Linked DNA regions of Chelatococcus sp. HY11. The protein of the gene in region 1 interacts with the protein of each later gene in a pairwise test. Links are inferred from orthologs where the notes say so. Each region holds a gene or a part of one and is shown in the gene's direction. Other genes may lie near its edges. The genes, in order: KIO74_RS18795 and KIO74_RS04985.

The links.
Region 2: the proteins of KIO74_RS18795 (region 1) and KIO74_RS04985 interact in binary tests that used the Escherichia coli proteins (3 or more experiments, as listed by UniProt). The link is inferred for Chelatococcus sp. HY11 from one-to-one orthologs.

What each region holds. Positions count from the first base shown.
Region 1 is NZ_JAHBRX010000001.1:4,127,790-4,144,846, reverse strand. What follows is about bases 5,805-9,123. They hold KIO74_RS18795 ([protein-PII] uridylyltransferase), read left to right. Parts: upstream 5,805-6,106; coding sequence 6,107-8,923; downstream 8,924-9,123. Other genes in these bases: grpE (nucleotide exchange factor GrpE), read left to right, coding at 9,043-9,123; KIO74_RS18800 (alpha-ketoglutarate-dependent dioxygenase AlkB family protein), read left to right, coding at 5,805-6,104. In the rest of the region: molecular chaperone DnaJ, read left to right, coding at 1-493; KIO74_RS18830 (class I SAM-dependent methyltransferase), read left to right, coding at 593-1,207; KIO74_RS18825 (hypothetical protein), read left to right, coding at 1,699-2,481; pyrF (orotidine-5'-phosphate decarboxylase), read left to right, coding at 2,785-3,513; KIO74_RS18815 (DUF1330 domain-containing protein), read left to right, coding at 3,524-3,811; dapB (4-hydroxy-tetrahydrodipicolinate reductase), read left to right, coding at 3,880-4,686; KIO74_RS18805 (2,3-bisphosphoglycerate-dependent phosphoglycerate mutase), read left to right, coding at 4,813-5,433; more of KIO74_RS18800, read left to right, coding at 5,460-5,804; more of grpE, read left to right, coding at 9,124-9,672; KIO74_RS18785 (hypothetical protein), read right to left, coding at 9,801-10,769; KIO74_RS18780 (undecaprenyl-diphosphate phosphatase), read right to left, coding at 10,932-11,735; KIO74_RS18775 (glutathione S-transferase family protein), read left to right, coding at 12,201-12,893; tRNA epoxyqueuosine(34) reductase QueG, read left to right, coding at 12,791-14,140; KIO74_RS18765 (Rossmann-fold NAD(P)-binding domain-containing protein), read left to right, coding at 14,137-15,045; olsB (l-ornithine N(alpha)-acyltransferase), read right to left, coding at 15,065-16,003; KIO74_RS18755 (response regulator), read right to left, coding at 16,363-17,057.
Region 2 is NZ_JAHBRX010000001.1:1,045,858-1,048,597, reverse strand. It holds KIO74_RS04985 (P-II family nitrogen regulator), read left to right. Parts: upstream 1-1,071; coding sequence 1,072-1,410; downstream 1,411-2,740. Other genes in the region: glnA (type I glutamate--ammonia ligase), read left to right, coding at 1,477-2,740; KIO74_RS04990 (NAD(P)H-hydrate dehydratase), read right to left, coding at 1-746. UniProt on the Escherichia coli protein: P-II indirectly controls the transcription of the glutamine synthetase gene (glnA). P-II prevents NR-II-catalyzed conversion of NR-I to NR-I-phosphate, the transcriptional activator of GlnA. When P-II is uridylylated to P-II-UMP, these events are reversed.

The sequences.
Region 1 (17,057 bases):
GTCGGTCAATATTCCGGCCGGGGTCGAAGACGGCACGCGTATTCGCCTCACCGGCGAGGGCGAGGCCGGCCTGAGGGGTGGACCCGCCGGCGATCTTTACATCTTCCTGTCCGTCAAGCCGCATCCGCTGTTCCAGCGCGACGGCGCGGACCTTTTTTGCCGGGTACCGATCTCGATGGTAACGGCCGCTCTCGGCGGCGCGTTCGAGGTGCCGACCGTCGACGGCAAGCAGCACAAGGTCGAGGTGCCGGAGGGCACACAGACGGGCAAGCAGTTCCGGCTGCGCGGCAAGGGCATGCCCATCCTGCGCTCACGGGACGCCGGCGATCTCTACATTCAGGTGGTCGTCGAAACGCCACAGAAGCTCACTAAACGTCAACGGGAGCTCCTGGCGGAGTTCGACCAGGAGTCTTCACGGGATACCCATCCTGAAAGCGCGGGGTTCTTCTCTCGCGTGAAGGATTTCTTCGAGGGATTGGGCGGATCCACGTGAGGATCGGAAGAGGCATTCTCTAGACCGTCGCCACGAGGTTCTCTTAGAATGTTCAAGTGCTCCAACGGTATTGGCGCAGCCAGCGAGGATGGTAACCACGTGTTTCAGCACAGTCTCCGCAACGGCAGTCGCCCGGTCCGCATCGAAGATGAAGCACGCTTCCTGAAATCCTGGGTCGAAAACCCTCTGCGCACCGGCGCGGTCAGCCCTTCGGGGCGCCATCTGGCGCGGACCATGGCCTCCTATGTCGACTGCGATGTGCCAGGCCCGGTGATCGAGCTTGGACCCGGGACCGGTCCGGTCACCGAGGCGATCCTGAAGCACGGCCTTCCCGAGGAACGCCTTGTCCTGGTCGAGTTCAACCCCGATTTCTGCAAACTTCTGCGCCTGCGCTTTCCCAAGGCGACCGTTGTGCAGGGCGATGCCTACAACCTGGGCCAGACCCTGCAATCCGTAGCGAGCGAGCCCGCGGCCGCCGTCGTGTCCGGCTTGCCGCTCTTTACCAAGCCGCTATCGATGCGGCGCGCTCTTCTCGACCAGACCTTCGCGCTGATGCACCGCGGCGCCCCCTTCATCCAGTTCACCTACGCGACCGTGCCTCCGATCCCCCGGCGCGGTGCTGGTTACTCCGCGCGCGGCTCGGCGCGCATCTGGTGGAACCTGCCGCCAGCGCGCGTATGGGTCTACCGCCGGGACATCGAAGCAAAGCCCTAAGGCGCGCGACGCCGTCGCGCTTCCCAGCGCGCCGTAAATATCCCTCCCCGCGCGCTCGGAGGCCATCCGACCTGGATGGAATCCGGTGATTCCGCCACAGGCGAATGAGCTCCTCTGCTTTAAAGTGAGCAGGAGCGCGGCAGAGCACGTGCTCGAGGCCAGCCCCGTCGTCCCCATGGCACATGCCCGATTGCTGAGGGTCGATGGGCCTTCCATCGGAGAGAGGCCGGGACCGTCACGCACCCGTGGCGCGCTCAGAGATAATAAAAACTTTTCAGAAATTAGTCTCGACAAAAAATGACTTATTCAAGGATCATAAGTTTCATTGTAAAATATACAGCTCCAGAACAGAATACACAAACTTCACCGTTGTTAATTGTGAAAGACCTCACCTTTTACGACTGCTGAATCATTTTAGGCTAGACAGGCTGCACGGAGAGGTTAACATACAACTAATAATTGCTTCATCCAATTTATTGCCGAGCGAAAATATGAAAACTTATATTTGTGTAGCTCATGCGGGTGGGCAGGGGAAGACGACTGTTGCCCAACTCCTCTTCCGAAACATTCTGCGTAAGAACTCGAAGTATAATCTGGTCTCGGCTGATTTCGTCGATGACACCGGGCGGTCGAAAATCGGGAAGTTCTACCCCGACCAGGTCGATGAGCTGGGAACGGGCGCGCGCCTGATAGCCGCGAAGCTGGAGAACGATCCCAACGCCGCGTTGCGCTATTGGGACAAGTTCGGCACCATTCTCATGCGCGGAAGTGCTGTTATCGACGTTGGCGCCAATGTTGTATCGCTTCTGAAGCAGTGGGCCCATCACCGCAGCGCGTTCCGCGTGCTGCAGATGTCGAACGCCCCTCCCAGCGAAATTCTTCTTGTCTGCAAGGCCGAAAAACACGCCATCGAAGACGTGGCGGAGCTGGTGGGCACGATAGCCGATAACAAATTCATCCCCTACGAGCATGTCACTGTCGTGCTGAACGAAGTGGGCGGGTCCTTCGGGCGAATCGATGTCAAGAATGTCATCAAGGAGGCCGCGCCGGATGCCTCTGTTCGCTTCGTCTCCCTGCCGCGCTGCACCTCCGAGCTCTGGGCGCAACTGGAACAGACGAACACGCCCATTGATCGCGTGCTGGAAATGTCCGACCGCGAGATCTCGGAAACGTTCAGCACGGACATCTGGAGCGCAACAGCCGGCCTCGCCGATCTCAAGTCCTGGGTGGCAAGCGTGGACAAGGAATGGAAGAACGCCGGCCTGTTCAAATAGCGTCAGCGCGGCGAAGCGACCGGTGTTTGTCCAGAATGCCTCCGACTGCCTCGCCCGATTCCATCGCCCCTCCCCTCCAATGGTCCGGTGCTTATGATTCGCGTTACAAACGGCTCTCGCCGGGAAGCACCTTGGTAGCCTCCGGAGATCCGACGGATCTCGCCGTGCGGGCTCTCTCCTCGCATGAGCATTGACTGACGAGGCTGGCCAAACACACCTCAAGGTCAATTTATTTTACTTCGACAGACGAACGACCGGCGTGTAAACAGCTGGCGCATCCACGCGAACAGGGAAGCGCCAGCCTTGACCATCGCGCCTCAATCATCGCCCTCTCCGAGGGATCGTCTCATCGTCGCCCTTGATCTGCCGAGCGTCGCGGAAGCCGAGCGTATGGTCGATCAACTCGGTGACGCCGTTACCTTCTACAAGGTCGGGCTCGAGCTGGCCTTTGCCGGCGGCCTTCAATTTGCGACAGCCCTCGCCCGCTCCGGCCGGCAGCTGTTCCTCGATCTCAAGCTCCACGACATCCCGACCACGGTCGAACGCGCCACACGCCAGGTCGCCGATCTCGGCGCCACCTTCCTGACTGTCCACGCCTACCCGCAGACCCTGGCCGCGGCCGTGCGCGGCCGCGCTGGACACGCAGGCACCAGCGGGCTCAAGATCCTCGGTGTGACGGTGATGACCTCCTACGGTGACGCCGACCTCCTGGAAGCCGGCTACGCGGACGGCGTGGCGGCGACAGTGGAGCGACGGGCACGCCAAGCCGAAGCGGCCGGCGCCGATGGCCTGATCATTTCCGCGGAGGAGGCAGCCCGCATACGGGGGCTTGTCGGCCCGCGCCTGCAACTTGTGACGCCCGGCATTCGCCCGGCGGGAACAGCTTCCCAGGACCAGAAGCGCGTCATGACGCCGGGGGATGCGATCCGCGCCGGTGCCGACTATCTCGTCGTCGGACGCCCTGTGACGGCAGCAGCCGACCCGGCCGCCGCCGCCCGCGCCATCGTCGCCGAAATTCAATCTGCCAGTTGAGGACAGGACAATGCCCAAGGGTTATGTGATTGCACGCGTCACCGTCACCAATCCGGAGGCCTACGCCAACTACGTGGCGCTCGCGTCGGAAGCCATCAAGCTCTATGGCGGCAAGCCGTTGATGCGCGGCGGCCGCACGGAGGTGCTGGAGGGCGAGGGCCGGCCGCGCAACGTGGTGATCGAGTTCGAGTCCTATGATCAGGCCGTCGCCTACTACAAATCGCCCGAATATGCGAAGGCCAAGGCGGCCCGTGAGAACGCCGGTGTCGCCGACATGATCGCTGTCGAGGGCGTGTAACCCCCCACGGGATCTTTTCAGCGGGCCGGCTCAGGTTATCAGCACAAGGAGAACCGGGGATGAGCGAAATGCGCCTCGTCGTCGTGGGGGCAGCCGGCCGTATGGGACGGATGCTGATCAAGACCGTCAGCGAGACCGCCGGCATGCGCCTTTCCGGAGCTATCGAGCGCAGCGGCAGCGAGGCGCTTGGGCAGGATGCCGGCCTTCTCGCCGGTGTCGGCACGCTCGGCGTGCCGGTCACCGATGACGCGCTCGCGGCCTTTGCCGGGGCGGACGGCGTGCTGGATTTCACGACGCCGGCGGCAACCGTCGCCTTCGCCGGGCTCGCGGCACAGGCTCGGATCGTCCATGTGGTGGGAACCACGGGGCTCGAGGAGGCTGATATCGCCAAGCTCGAGGCCGCGGCCCGCCATGCGGTCATCATCCGGTCCGGCAATATGAGCCTCGGCGTCAACCTTCTGGCGGCCCTGGTCGAGCGCGTCGCCCGGACGCTCGGCGCCGAGTTCGACGTCGAGGTGGTGGAAATGCACCATCGGATGAAAGTCGACGCGCCATCGGGCACCGCGCTGATGCTGGGCGAGGCGGCCGCCAAGGGGCGCGGTATCACGCTGAAGGATCACGCCGACCGTGGCCGCGACGGCATCACCGGCGCCAGGCGCGAGGGCGACATTGGCTTCGCTTCCTTGCGTGGCGGTTCGGTGATCGGCGAGCACAGCGTGATTTTCGCGGGTGCCGGCGAACGCATCGAGCTGTCGCACAAGGCTGAGGATCGCAGCCTCTTCGCGCATGGCGCGGTTCGCGCAGCGCTCTGGGGCCATGGCAAGAAGCCAGGCCTTTATTCCATGGCAGACGTTCTCGCCATCGCCGCAATCTAGGGCTTGTCCGGCGCGATCAGCCGCGCCCGACGTGCTCTGCGCCTTGTTTTCACGCAATTCCGGACGCAGAACCGCTGCACAGGTCCGCTGGAATTGCTTTAGCGTATCAGTTGAAGGAGACATTGCATGGAGCGACTGCTCGTCCTCGTTCGGCACGGCCAGAGCGACTGGAATCTCAAGAACCTGTTCACCGGCTGGAAAGACCCCGATCTCACCGAGCAGGGGGTGCACGAGGCGACGAGCGCCGGCCAGCGCCTGAAAGCCCTAGGCCTCAAGTTTGATGTCGCCTACACCTCCGTGCTGACACGCGCGCAGCACACCAACAGCCTGATCCTGAAGGAAATCGGCCAGCCCGATCTGCCGACGATCCGCGACCAGGCGCTCAATGAACGCGACTATGGTGACCTCTCCGGCCTCAACAAGGATGACGCCCGCGCCCGCTGGGGCGAGGAGCAGGTCCATATCTGGCGCCGGTCCTACGATATCGCGCCGCCCGGCGGCGAGAGCCTGAAGGACACGGCCGCCCGCGTGCTGCCCTACTACATCACGGAAATCCTGCCGCGTGTGCTGCGCGGCGAGCGTGTGCTTGTGGCGGCCCACGGCAACAGCCTGCGGGCGCTCGTCATGGTGCTCGATCGCCTGACCCCCGAAACCATCCCGAGCATGGAACTCGCGACGGGCGTGCCCCTCGTCTATCGCCTCAAGGCCGACTCGACGGTCGAAAGCAAAAGGGTACTGGAGGGGTGACAGGCTTGGTGGGGACCGGTTTGGGGATGACAGGGGCGCTTGCCATCCGCGACGGGGTGACCTACCACCCCGGCTATCTCAGCGCGCCGGAACAGGGTGATCTTGTCATCGCCTTGCGCGCGGTCCTGCGGGAAGCGCCTTTCTTCACCCCGCGCATGCCGCGCACCGGCAAGCCATTTTCCGTTCGTATGAGCAACTGCGGAGAGCTTGGCTGGGTCTCGGATGAACGTGGCTATCGCTATCAGCCCGCCCATCCCGAGACCGGCCAGCCCTGGCCAGCCATGCCGAAACGCCTCCTGCAGGCTTGGCAGGAACTTGCCCCGGCCTCACCGATGCCCGAAGCCTGCCTGATCAATTTCTATGACACGAGTGCGCGCATGGGGCTGCATCAGGATCGGGATGAGGACGATCTTGTGACGCCAGTGGTATCCCTGTCCCTTGGGGACACCGCCGTCTTTCGCATCGGCGGCACCAGCCGGCGCGATCCCACCACCTCGTTGAAGCTGGCATCAGGCGACGCGCTGGTCTTCGGCGGCCCGGCGAGGCTCGCCTTCCACGGTATCGATCGGGTGCTGGCCGGGTCTTCCACACTGCTCCATGAACCGCCTCTGGCCGGCGGCCGGATCAACCTCACCCTGCGTCGCGTTACCCGCGCGACGACGGAGAATTAGCCATGGCGCGCGCCCCGGCTGATCCCGTCCAGGCCGCGATCGCTGTCCTGCAATCGAGCTTCGGCAATGATGCCGTCGCCCTGCGCAATGGCCTCGTCACCTATCTCAAGGACATTCACGAACGCGGCCTCATCCATGCGGAAGAGCGCCTGCTCGCCGAGCGGGATGGCTTGGCTTGTGCCCACCGCCTGTCAGCGACAATGGACAGGATCATCGCCATCGCCTTCGGGGTGGTGACGCAACTCCTGCATCCGCAGCCGGAAGGAGCTGGCGCCTCGACCCTCGCGATTGTTGCCGTGGGGGGATATGGCCGCGGGACGCTCGCCCCCGGCTCCGATGTCGACGTCCTCTTCATGATGAGCGCTCCGGCCAAGCCCAAGGGCGCGCTGCGATCCCGCCCCAGTCAGACGCCCCCCGCGGCACAGGCGGGCTGGGGCGAGCGGGTCGTCGAGGCCGTGCTCTATGTACTGTGGGACCTCAAGCTGAAGGTCGGACACGCCACGCGCACCGTTGACGAATCCATTCAGGAGGCGACCAACGACCTGACTATCCGGACGGCGATCCTGGAAGCGCGCTATCTCGTCGGAGACAGGGCGCTGTTCGACGAGCTGGTCACCCGTTTCGATAAAGAAATCGTCAGCAGCACGGCGCCCGCCTTCGTCGAGGCCAAGCTCGCCGAGCGCGACGCCCGGCTGCGCCGCGCCGGCACCTCGCGCTACGTGGTCGAGCCGAACGTCAAGGATGGCAAGGGTGGCCTTCGCGATCTCAACACCCTGTTCTGGATCGCCAAATATGCCTATCGCGTGCGCGACGCGAAGGAACTCGTCGCCGCCGGACTGTTCACCCAGGATGAGTTCGCGCTCTTCCAGCGCTGCGAGTCGTTTCTCTGGCGGGTACGCTGCCACATGCATTTCGTGACGGGGCGTGCCGAGGAGCGCCTTTCGTTCGACCTGCAACCGCCTATTGCGCTCCGCAACGGTTATATCGCCCATGGCGGCCTCTCGGCCGTCGAGCGCTTCATGAAGCGCTATTTCCTCACGGCCAAGGACGTCGGCGACCTCACGGCGATTGTCTGCGCGGCGCTCGAGGCCCGCCACGCCAAGCCCCGCCCGGTACTCGACCGCTTCGTCAGCCGGTTGCGCAGCCGCCGCAACTACCGCGCGCTCGAATCGCGGGACTTCATCCTCGACAACAACCGAATCACGATTGCAGACAACGAGGTTTTCAAACGTGATCCGATCAACCTCATCCGGCTCTATTGGCTCGCAGACCGCCATAGCTATGCCATTCACCCCGACGCAAGCCGCCTGGCGACACGCTCGCTGACGTTGATCGACCGTTCGGTGCGCAACGACCCGGAAGCCAATCGGCTGTTCCTGGATGTCCTGACCTCCCACAACACACCGGAAATCGTCCTGCGGCGCATGAACGAATCCGGTGTACTCGGGCGCTTTATCCCGGAATTCGGACGCATCGTCGCTCTGATGCAGTTCAACATGTACCACCACTATACGGTGGACGAGCATCTCCTGCGAGCCGTCGGCGTGCTCGCCGATATCGATGCCGGGCGCGCTGACGCGGAGCATCCGCTGTCGGGTGAAGTCATCGGCACCATCCAGAACAGGCAGGCGCTTTACGTCGCGGTTTTTCTCCACGACGTCGCCAAGGGCCGCCAGAGCGATCACTCCGCCGGCGGCGCGCGCGTCGCCCGCAAGCTTGGACCACGCTTCGGCTTGACCCCGGCCGAGACGGAGACGGCAGCCTGGCTCGTCGACAATCATCTGCTGATGTCGATGGTCGCCCAGAGCCGCGACATCAACGATCCATCGACGATCCGCAGTTTCGCCGGCACCGTCCAGACGATGGAGCGGCTCAAGCTGCTCCTCATCCTTACGGTCTGCGACATCAAGGCCGTTGGCCCGGGCGTCTGGAACGGATGGAAGGGCGAACTGCTGCGAAGTCTCTACTACGAGACGCAGATCGCGCTGACCGGCGGTCACGTCTCGGCGAGCCGCAACGAGCGTGTCAGCGCCGCGCAGGCCGAACTGCGGGAGGCACTGCCGGACTGGTCCGGCGCGGACTTCGCCGCCTATGCCGCGCGACATTATGCGCCCTATTGGCTCAAGGTGGATCTTGCCCGCAAGATCCAGCACGCCAAACTGATCCGGCGCGCGGAGGAAACCGGCGAGACCACAGTGACGGCGGTGGAAACCGACGGGTTCCGTGGCGTCACCGAGCTTGTCGCCGCGGCGCCCGACCATCCCCGGCTCCTCGCCATCCTCACCGGGGCCTGCGCCGCCGCCGGCGGCAATATCGTCGATGCGCAGATCTTCACGACGACGGACGGCCTTGCCCTCGACACCCTGGTCATCTCGCGGGCCTTCGATCGCGACGATGACGAACTGCGGCGTGGCGAGCGGATCGCACAGGCCATCAAGCGAGCCCTGACCGGCGAAGTGCGCATCGCCGATCTTGTCGCGTCGCGCCGCCCGAAGAAGGATCGCAGCCGCACGTTCCACGTTCCGACCGAGGTCATCGTCGACAACAGCCTGTCGGACCGGCACACCGTGCTCGAAATCTCAGGGTTGGACCGGCCGGGGCTGCTCTATGACCTCACGACGGTGCTCAGCCAGCTCAATCTGAACATCGCATCCGCCCATATCGCCACCTACGGTGAAAAGGTGGTGGACGTCTTCTATGTCACCGACCTCACTGGCGCGAAGATCGACAACTCCAATCGACAGACAACCATCCGGCGCGCCATCGAGCGCATCTTCCTGGAAGAGCAAGCGGATGTGGCTGATAGCAAAACCGGCTAGTGGACACGGCCGTTCGGTCCACAACCGACAGAAAGGCGATGCGAGCCAGACAAATGCTTGATTTTTGGACTGTCTGACCTGATATCACGGATGACAAACAATCAACAGTTACGAGAGCCATGACCCAGACGCCGCCCCGCCCCGAGCAGGCTGACGCCGAGAACAACGCCATCGAGACAGATGAGACGCTCGCGGGCAATGTCCAAGACGAGATCACCGCCGAAGCGGCAGCGATCGCTGAACTCGAGGCGGAGAAGCGCGACCTGAAGGACAAGCTCCTGCGGACGCTCGCCGAGATGGAAAATCTCCGGCGGCGCACCGAACGTGAAATCGCTGATGCCAGGGCCTATGGTGTCACCAGCTTCGCGCGGGACATGCTGACGCCAGTCGACAACATCCGCCGCGCTATCGAGACGATCCCCGCGGAAATTCGGGAGCAGGCGGACAACCCGGTCAAGCCGTTCCTTGAAGGCATCGAATTGACCGAGCGTGACCTGATCAAGACCCTTGAGCGCCACGGCGTGCGCAAGATCGATCCCGTCGACCAGAAGTTCGATCCGAATATGCATCAGGCAATGTTCGAGGTCGAGGATGCCAGCAAGCCTCACGGCACGGTGGTGCAGGTGATCCAGTCGGGCTTCGTGATCGGTGAACGCGTGCTGCGACCTGCCATGGTCGGCGTATCGAAAGGCGGCCCCAAGCTTGCAGCCGGCAATTCGACCGATGCCGGCCCCGCGACCAGTCACTGAGGCCGGCGCGCATATCGCACCAACGGCCTTGATGGCTTTACCGGTCGTATAGAAAAAAGGGCCGTCCGGCTAAGCCGCGACGGCCTTTCTCATGGGGCTATCCGCGTTCACAGAAACCCGGTCGAGGATCAATCCTTGGAGTTCTCGGGCTTCGGCGCGATGCTGTCGCGGATCGTTTCGAAGCGCGCGAGCATCTTCTTCTGGTCACGCTCGCGCGACATGGCGATCAGCCGGATATAACGCGTCGTGTCGAAGCGGATCGCCTGCATGACGAAGACCTTGTCCTTGGTCTCCGAATCCTGGGCGACCGCGGTAATCTCGTGCCATGGCACATTCTGCAGCGTCAGATTGCGCGCGGTCTTGATCTCGGGAGCGACAATGCTCGCCAAGCCCCCGAAGGCCTGACGCGCGAAACGGTCCTGATCGAGCGTGCCGGGAATCGCGCCATCCCCTGATGCAACAATGACAATAGGCTGCTCTGCGCCCTTGATGCTGTCCTTGGGACCCTCGGTCATAAGCAAACCTGTACCGGCCAGGACGCGGGACACCCTGAAGCCCGCCTGTTTTCCAAGCGAGAAGGGAAGCGCGGCAATTTGCTCTTCCATCGGCGGCGGCTTGCGGAAAACGAGGCTCTTCAGCGCTGCGCGGACGATCTCATCATTGTAGGTGCTGGAAGTCGACTCAGGCACCTGAACCGTGACCACCGCCGTGCCGAGCGGCGACGATGCCACCACGACCCATTTGTTGATGACATGGGCCCCGGCCTGCTGCCGCGCGCTGACGAAGACAGCCTTGGCGCCTCCGAGCGTCCAATCCTCACGCTTGATCCCGGAGAGGCCCTGCTTCTCCATTTCGCCGACCTTCAGTCCTTCGACGACACGGGAATACGCATCCGTCGGAAGCTCTGTCATCAGGATGGCCGACCCTGATGCCTCATCCTCGAATCCGAGGAAATTCTTCGCCTCCCGCATTTCGCCGGGCGGAACAAGGCCGATATTCAGTCCTGTTGGGAAGACGGGATCCGCCGCGCGCACGGTCGACGCGAAGGCCGCAAGGACAAAGGCAAGAAGCACGGTGACAACCGATTGTCGCATCATTCAGGGTACCCCCTTCTTCGTCCTTCCCCGCCCTCGTCTTCACACGAGGCGGATGGTGTGATGCACGCTCAATATGGCGACAACGCGATTGACGGCGGTCGTCCTGCGCCAACTTTGGGGCGGATCGCGCCCAGGCGCAATCCTCGGCTTGAGCCTATGTTTTCAGCCGAAGACGATAAGTCCGGCAAGCCCGGCCGCGCCGACTACGATACGCCACCATGCAAACAGCGCAAAGCCGTGACGGCTGACATAGTCGAGCAAGGTCCTGACCACGAACAGGCCCGAGATGAAGGCCATGACGAAGCCGATTGCGACGAGCCCGATGTCATGGGCATCGAGCAGCTTGTAGTTTTTGTAGAGATCATAGGCGAAGGCGCCGGCCATGGTCGGCATCGCCAGGAAGAAGGAGAACTCCGTGGCCGCGCGCTTGTTGGAGCCCAGCAGCATCGCGCCGACGATCGTGGCGCCGGAGCGCGAGACACCGGGGATCATGGCGAGGCACTGAAAGAAACCGATCTTCAGCGTCATGCTGAGCGGAAACTCCGAGATATCGCGATAGCGGCCACCAAGCCCCCGCTGATCCACAACCATCAGGATGAAACCGCCCACGATAAGGCTGACGCACACGATCCAGGGGTTGAACAGCACCTCCTTGATGAAACTATGCGCGAAGGCGCCGATGACCATCGCCGGCAGAAAGGCGACAAGCACGCCGAGGACAAAACGCTGCACGGCGGGATCGTACGGCAGTTTCTTCGCGATCGTGACGAGGCGGTGGAAGTAGACGGACACGATCGCGAGAATGGCGCCAAGCTGGACCAGGACCTCGAAGGTTCGCCCCTTCGATTCGAAGCCGAGAAAGTGGCCGAGAAGCAGAAGATGCCCGGTCGAGGAGACGGGCAGAAATTCTGTCAGACCCTCGACAAGGCCAAGGATGGCCGCCGACACGACATCGAATGTATTCATCGCTGATCCCACGATCCGAGACTGCGCGCCGCCCGCCCCCGAAGCAGGCGAACCGGGCGCTCCAAAGTCTCAAGGACCTGCTCGATCGAATCCCCGCAAGACGTCATTTCACCGCACTGTCGCGGCTAACACTCTCGTGCTGATGCCATAATTTCGCTTCATGGGGCGGCTTCATGGCATGTGAATGACGGAAGCGGTTCGGAATCACGACAGGACCTTGGTCCACGCTCGCATGCGTTGTGGGCCTGCTGTCGTTAGCGAAGCCTTAATGACAACGCCGGAAAGCCCGGTACATCAGGCAAAACGAGTTGTTTGCCATTTTTCGGGGTTTTATACGGGACATGTTGTGAATGCGAATGCCCTCCAAGCCAATTTGCGCAACGGTTTCTCGCCTCATGCGCTATCACGCTGTCGACCCCACACATCGTTATCGCTGCCCCATCTGCTGATTGCGTGACACACTCCATGGCGACCTTCCACCACTATCCTTTCTGCCCTCAGTCGCGCTTCATCCGTCTTGTGTTGGGCGAGATGGGCATCGCGCCTGCCACGGTTGAGGAAAAGCCCTGGGAGCACAGCCATGGCCTGCTGATGATCAATCCAGCAGGGAACCTGCCCATCTTTGTCGAGGAACAGGGCCTTGCGGTCCCGGGCGCCGCCGTGATCGCCGAATATCTCGACGAAACACGTGGCCTTGGGCTCGAGGGCCGGCGCCTCCTGCCGGATCATCCGGCTGACCGCGTCGAAGTTCGCCGCCTGATGGACTGGTTCCTGGTCAAATTCTACGAGGAAGTCTCGGCGTATCTCGTCACCGAGAAGATCTACAAGCGTTTCATGAAGGCAGAACTGGGTGGTGGCCCGCCCGATATGGGTGCGATTCGCGCCGGCCGTAGCAATGTGCGCTACCACCTGCAATATATTGGCTTCCTGATCGGCAAAAGGAACTGGCTTGCCGGGCCGGATCTGACCTATGCGGATCTGGCGGCCGCAGCTCACCTGTCCTGTGTCGACTATCTCGGCGATGTGCCGTGGGAAGAGGATGAAACCGCCAAGGCATGGTACGCGCGCGTCAAATCGAGGCCATCGTTCCGCGCTCTGCTGACGGATCGGGTACCGGGCATGGCACCGGCGGCCCATTACGAGGATCTCGACTTTTAGAGGCTCCCCCTCAAGTCGCCACCGGCGGCCGGGGAAACTCCACCTCTCGTTCGGCGGCAAGCCTGAAACGCGCCCTGATCGACCGCGCCCGCCAGATGGGCTTCGACGACGTGCGCATCACGCGTCCCGACGCCATCCCGGACGCGCCTGAACGCCTCGCGGCCTGGCTTGAAGCGGGCTACGCTGGCAGCATGACCTGGATGGGTGAGACGCCCGATCGGCGGGCGGATCCGCGCGCACTGTGGTCTGAAGTGCGTTCGGTCGTCATGCTTGGCATGAACTATGGGCCCTCGAGTGACCCGCTCGCCTCGCTGGCTTTGGAAAGCCACGCGACAATCTCGGTCTACGCTCGCAATCGCGACTATCACGACGTCATCAAGGGCAAGCTGAAGCAGGTGGCGGGCTTCCTCGCGTCTTCCGGCGGCGCCGATGTCAAGGTCTTCGTCGACACCGCGCCGGTGATGGAAAAGCCACTCGCGGAGGCGGCCGGGCTCGGATGGCAGGGAAAACACAGCGTGCTCGTGTCACGCGCGTTCGGCAGCTGGCTCTTCCTCGGTGCTATCTTCACCACCGCCGATCTGCCTGCCGACGAGCCCGGCTCGCCGCTTTGCGGCAGCTGCCGACGCTGCCTCACGATTTGTCCGACGGAAGCATTCCCGGCACCCTACCAGCTGGATGCGCGGCGCTGCATTTCCTATCTCACCATCGAACACAAAGGACCGATAGACCGCGACCTCCGCCCTCTGATGGGCAACCGCGTCTTCGGCTGCGACGACTGTCTTGCTGTCTGCCCCTGGAACAAGTTCGCGGAGGCTGGACGCGAGGCCAAGATCGTCGCCGGCGCGGACTACGAGGCCCCCGCCCTGGCCGATCTGGCGGCGCTGGACGATGCCGCCTTCCGCCTGCGCTTTGCCGGATCACCAGTGAAGCGCACGGGTCGTGATCGCTTCATGCGCAACGTGCTGATCGCCATAGGCAACTCCGGCAATCCCGATATGGCGACACTCGCCCGGGACAAGCTCGCGGAGGAGAATCCGCTGGTGCGTGGCGCCGCGGTATGGGCGCTGTCCCGCCTCCTGTCCGCCGAGGCCTTCGCCGCGCTCGTTCCCCACTGCGCGACTGGCGAGGCGGACGAGAGCGTCAGGGCCGAATGGCTAGCGGGTCTTAGCCTCGCGGACGCGTACCGGGCGGTGGAAAGTTCCGCATCCTGCAGCAAACCCAGCGGATTGTCCGGGGAAGAACCATGAGACTTTTCATATTTGGGCTTGGTTTTTCCGCGCGGGCTTTCATCAGGCTGCATGGCTCGCAGTTCGCCGCGCTCGCGGGCACCTACCGTAGCAAGAGCGGCGTTGTGGGGTCCGAGCAGCCGCTCTCTATCGAAATGTTCAGCTTCACGGGCACCGAAATGGCCGACCCGGCGATTTCCGACTGGCTCGCCAAGGCTGACGGCGTACTCGTCAGTGTCCCGCCCGGGCCGGAAGGTTGCCCCGCGCTGCGCGCCTTCGGGCCGCAGATCGCGGCGGCCCGCAATATCCGCTGGATCGGCTATCTCTCGACGGTCGGCGTCTATGGCGACCACGGAGGCGCCTGGGTGGATGAAACATCAGCGCTCGCGACCCGCAACGCCCGTTCGCTCCTGCGCATAGAGGCCGAGAAGTCGTGGACGGCCTTGGCCACGTCGGCGGGTCACGCGCTCGACATTCTGCGCCTGCCCGGCATCTATGGCCCCGGCCGCAACGCGCTGGTCGATCTGGCGGCCGGCCGCGCGCGCCGCATCGCCAGGCAAGGCCAGGTCTTCAACCGTATCCATGTGGATGACATCGCCGCGACGCTCGCGGCCCTCACCGGCCGCGCGGCCGGAAAAACGGCCGCGCACCACGTCGGCATCTATAACGTCAGTGACGACGAGCCCGCGCCTCAGGCGGACGTGATCACCTATGCCGCGGGCCTTCTCGGGATTGCACCGCCCCCCGAAACAACGCTTGAGGAGGCGGGCCTCTCACCTATGGGCCTGAGCTTCTGGACGGAGAACAAGCGGATCGCCAATACCAGGCTCAAGACCGAGCTTGGCATTAGCCTCGCCTACCCCGACTATCGCACGGGTCTCGATGCCTTGCTCGCGGCCGGCGAGGGACGTGCGACGCCTTCATAGGGAAAAGCTAACGCCAACCTCAGGCCGATTGCCGATTGGCCGTCGCGCCGAAATGCTCGATGTAGCGAGGATTGATGGTCGGAACCGGCAACATGACCAAGACATCCGTTGTTCCGAACTGTCGGTCGATGACCGCCCCCTCGCCGAATGTCGCGCCGAGCCGCAGATATCCCTTCACCAACGGCGGCAGACTGTGCAGCGCCGCCTTGGTGTCCAGGCTCGCGGCCGGCATCCTGTCCATGGTGACGAACCGCTCCGGCAGGGCACGCACGCGCCAAGGCTCCGGCGACAATGCGTGGTGGTGCAGGAAGCTCAGCGGCATCGCGAGCCGGTCCGGATCCGTGCCCTCAAGGCTCGCACATCCGAACATGACATCGACGCGGTGATTGCGGATGTAGTTCCAGATCCCATACCACAGCAATTCGACTGTGCGCTTGTTGCGGTAAGGCTTCAGCACGCAGGACCGGCCGAGTTCCAGGAAGCGCAGATGCGGGTTGCTGTCCGTGAGCTTCGTGATCTCGAATTCGCCCGACGTGTAGAAACCGAAATTGCGATCCGCGACCTCCTGGCGCAGGAGGCGATATGTTCCCACAACCTGGGGCGTCGCCGCGCGGAAAGGCCGGCGTGGCGCATCATGGTCGAGCACGAGCAGATGGTCACAGATGGCGTCGTAGTCGTCCACGTCGCGCCGGGCGATCATCGAGGCGGCATTGGGAATGGCCGACATCTCGTCATAGAAGACGCGATAACGCAGGCGCTGTGCCTGTTTCAACTCCTTCTTGGTCGTCGCCAGTCTCACCTCCAGTGAGCCCATGCGACCCAGAACGGGTTCTCCGTGGTCAGATAGTGACGCGGATGCCAAGCGCCCTACACTCCAATTGCCCGGCGCCCAGTTGGACGGTGTCCAGGTTGACGGCAAAAATTTGCCGGCTATGGCACCCAAAGCACCTGCTGGCACTTTGTCCACCCATGCCTTCTTCGACTGAAGGGGACCCTGGACCATCCAATAATCCTCGGTTGCATCCGACACCGCCGACGATTCGCGGGCGACTGAAGTCCCACCAAACCGACGCATGCTATGCTTTCTACAGTGTTGTGACAATGACGTGTCGGCCGCGGGGGCCGCACGGATTAAAGCCTTTAAACAGCTGGCTTGCGGCTGCCGCGATACCGGTTGCCGAATCTTTCATGTGAATGGCGAGGGCAGCTTGCCGCATGGCACTCACGCGGCGGAAAAGCCGGCGCATCATTCCCTTGGCTGGCTACATGCGGCCTGGCTGGAAAGCGCTGGCCAATCGGACATCAACTCCAGCTAACTCACATGACTTCGCGCTGCTGCTGCACCGGCAACCAGGCCTTAAGCTTGGCGCGGTCCAACGGTTTGGCGAGGAAGCCATCCGCGCCGGCGCTGAGCGCCGCCTGGCGGTCCTCGGCAAAGGCATTCGCCGTGAGCATCACGATGGGTAAGCGCTTCTGTCCCTCGCCCTCCAAGGCGCGGATCTGCCTGACCACCTCAAGTCCATCCAGTTCCGGCATGCGGACGTCGAGCAGGGCGAGATCATAAGCCGGCATGCGACCCGCCAGCATGCCCTTCGCAAAGCCGAGCGCCCGGCGACCATCGCGCGCCCAGTCTACCTTTGCGCCAAAATGCTCCAGCGCCTTCAGGGTCAGCAGCGCGTTGATCTCGTTGTCTTCGGCAAGGAGAACGCGCGCGGCCTGGCCTGTCGTCTGGAGCCCCGCCAGCATCCGTTCCGCCGCCAGCGCGCTTTGGTGTTGAACGAGCTCGCCCCCGACCCATCCGTCGATCTGCTGGAAGAGCGAACGGGTGCGTACGGGCTTGATCAGGAAAACGTCGAACCCTGCCGCCGACGGCAGCCCGAAATCACGCCTCTCGAAGGGCGAGAGCAGAATGATGGTCCGCCACGCGCCTGCCTTGCGCGCCTCAGCAGCTAGCCGGCGAGCCCGCTCGTCTCCAAGCGCGCAGTCAATGATCGCGATGTCGACTCCCTGCG
Region 2 (2,740 bases), 3.1 Mb from region 1 along the record:
GCAATGCCACCGGAGACGACAATCGCATGGCCTCGCCCGTATTTGTGGCCGGCAGCCTCCGGCCGGTGATAGGCAGGCAACCACAGCCCCGGCGCGTTCGCGGCATAGGGCGAGGCAAGCGCGGCGATGGTCCCGTCGCTGATGCCGATGTCGGCGACAGTAACCGATCCGCAGTGCAGCCGGCCGGGCAGAAGGAGATGGCCGGGCTTGCGCCGCGCGAAGGTCACCGTCTCATGCGCCATGACGGCGACCCCGCGCACCGCGCCGGTATCGCCGTCGATCCCGGATGGGATATCAGCCGAGACCACGCGGACCTTCGACGCGTTGATCGCCCTGATGGCGATGGCGGACTCCCCGTCTAGATCACGCGAAAGCCCGGTCCCGAACAGCGCATCGATGACGAGGGCTGCCCCCGCGAGATCCATCGCTGCAAGGGGGCTGACCTCCCCGCTCCAGGTACCCGCCGCCCAGGCCGCATCACCGCTGAGCGCACTCCGTGAGCCGAGCAGATGAAGCGAGACCCGATATCCCTCCTCGGCTAGAATCCGCGCGGCGACGAAGCCGTCACCACCGTTGTTGCCTGGGCCACAGACGACGACCACCCGTCGCCCAGCCGGCAGGTGCTCGGCTGCCTGGTGCGCGACGGCGCGCCCTGCCCGCTCCATCAACTCCCAGCCGGGAACCCCTGCGGCAATCGTGCGCTGATCGGCCTCGCGCACAGCGGCATTGGTGAGAATCTCGTACATCATTCCCCTCGCCGGTCACTCATGAGGCCGTGGAGTCCTTGGCTCCATGGCAAGGATAACAGGCTCACCCGACAGCCACGGGCAATTCTCAAGGCAATTCATGGCATTTCCCAAGGCAGTATCTGTCAAGTTTTTCAGCTCCACGACAACTGAAGATCAAAAAGAAGTCATGTGCATATTTTTTATGCTGATTGATGATGAATATTGCGGCAGCCAAAGGCCCGTTCCAGAAACTTCGACATGGCCGCCACCGGCCCATTGATGGTAAGAGCCGTCTAGGTACGTTCGGCATCGGAAGCTAGGCAGCACAGGGGAGCCACGACGGATGAAGAGAATTGATGCGATCATCAAGCCCTTCAAGCTCGACGAGGTAAAGGAAGCGCTGCAGGATCTTGGCTTGCAGGGCATAACTGTCATCGAGGCCAAGGGCTTCGGCCGGCAGAAGGGCCATACGGAGCTGTACCGCGGCGCCGAATACGTCGTTGATTTCCTGCCCAAAGTGAAGATCGAGATCGTCCTTGCCGACGATATGGTCGATCAGGCTGTCGAGGCGATCCGCAAGGCCGCCCAGACAGGCCGGATCGGAGATGGCAAGATTTTTGTATCCAGCGTCGAGGAGGCAATTCGCATCCGAACGGGGGAAACCGGTCTCGACGCGATTTGATCTGAAACAACCTGCGAGCGCCGCGAGCGCGGGTTAATGACGTTTGTGCAACACGAGGAACAAATGATGAAGAGCGCCCAGGATGTGCTGAAGGCGATCAAAGAGCAGGACATCAAGTACGTCGATTTCCGCTTCACCGACCCGCGCGGCAAGTGGCAGCACGTTACTTTCGATGTGTCGATGATCGACGAAGATATCTTCGCCGAAGGCACGATGTTCGACGGCTCGTCGATCGCCGGGTGGAAGGCCATCAACGAGTCGGACATGCTCCTGATGCCTGATCCGACCACGGCTCAGCTCGACCCGTTCTTCGCGGCCCCCACGCTGTCGATCGTCTGCGACATCCTCGAGCCGACCACTGGCGAATCCTACGGCCGCGATCCGCGCGGCATCGCCAAGAAGGCCGAGGCCTTCCTGCAGTCGACGAAGATCGGCGACACGATCTTCGTCGGTCCGGAAGCCGAGTTCTTTGTCTTCGACGACGTTCGCTTCTCTTCGACGCCCTACAACACCGGCTTCAAGCTGGACGCCACCGAGCTGCCCTCGAACGGCGACACGGAATATGAAGGTGGCAACATGGGCCATCGCATTCCCGTGAAGGGCGGTTACTTCCCGGTTCCCCCTCTGGACAGCGCCCAGGACATGCGCGGCGAGATGCTCGCGGCCATGGCCTCCATGGGCGTGAAGGTGGAGAAGCACCACCATGAGGTGGCCTCCGCCCAGCACGAACTCGGCATGAAGTTCGACACGCTGACGCACATGGGCGACCAGATGCAGATCTACAAATACTGCATCCACAATGTCGCCAACAGCTACGGCAAGTCGGCGACCTTCATGCCGAAGCCGGTCTATGGCGACAATGGCTCGGGCATGCACGTCCATCAGTCGATCTGGAAGGATGGCAAGCCGGTCTTCGCCGGCAACAAATATGCCGACCTCAGCCAGGAATGCCTGTGGTACATCGGCGGCATCATCAAGCACGCCAAGGCCATCAACGCCTTCACAAACCCGTCGACGAACTCCTACAAGCGTCTCGTCCCGGGCTTCGAGGCGCCGGTGCTGCTCGCCTACTCCTCGCGCAACCGCTCCGCGTCCTGCCGTATTCCGTGGACGGCTTCGCCGAAGGCCAAGCGCGTCGAGATCCGCTTCCCCGATCCGACGGCGAATCCTTATCTCGGCTTCGCGGCCCTGCTGATGGCCGGACTTGACGGCATCATCAACAAGATCGATCCGGGCGCGGCCATGGACAAGGATCTCTACGACCTGCCGCCGCGTGAGCTGAAGAAGATCCCGACCGTGTCGGCAAGCCTGCGTGAAGCGCTCGGCCATC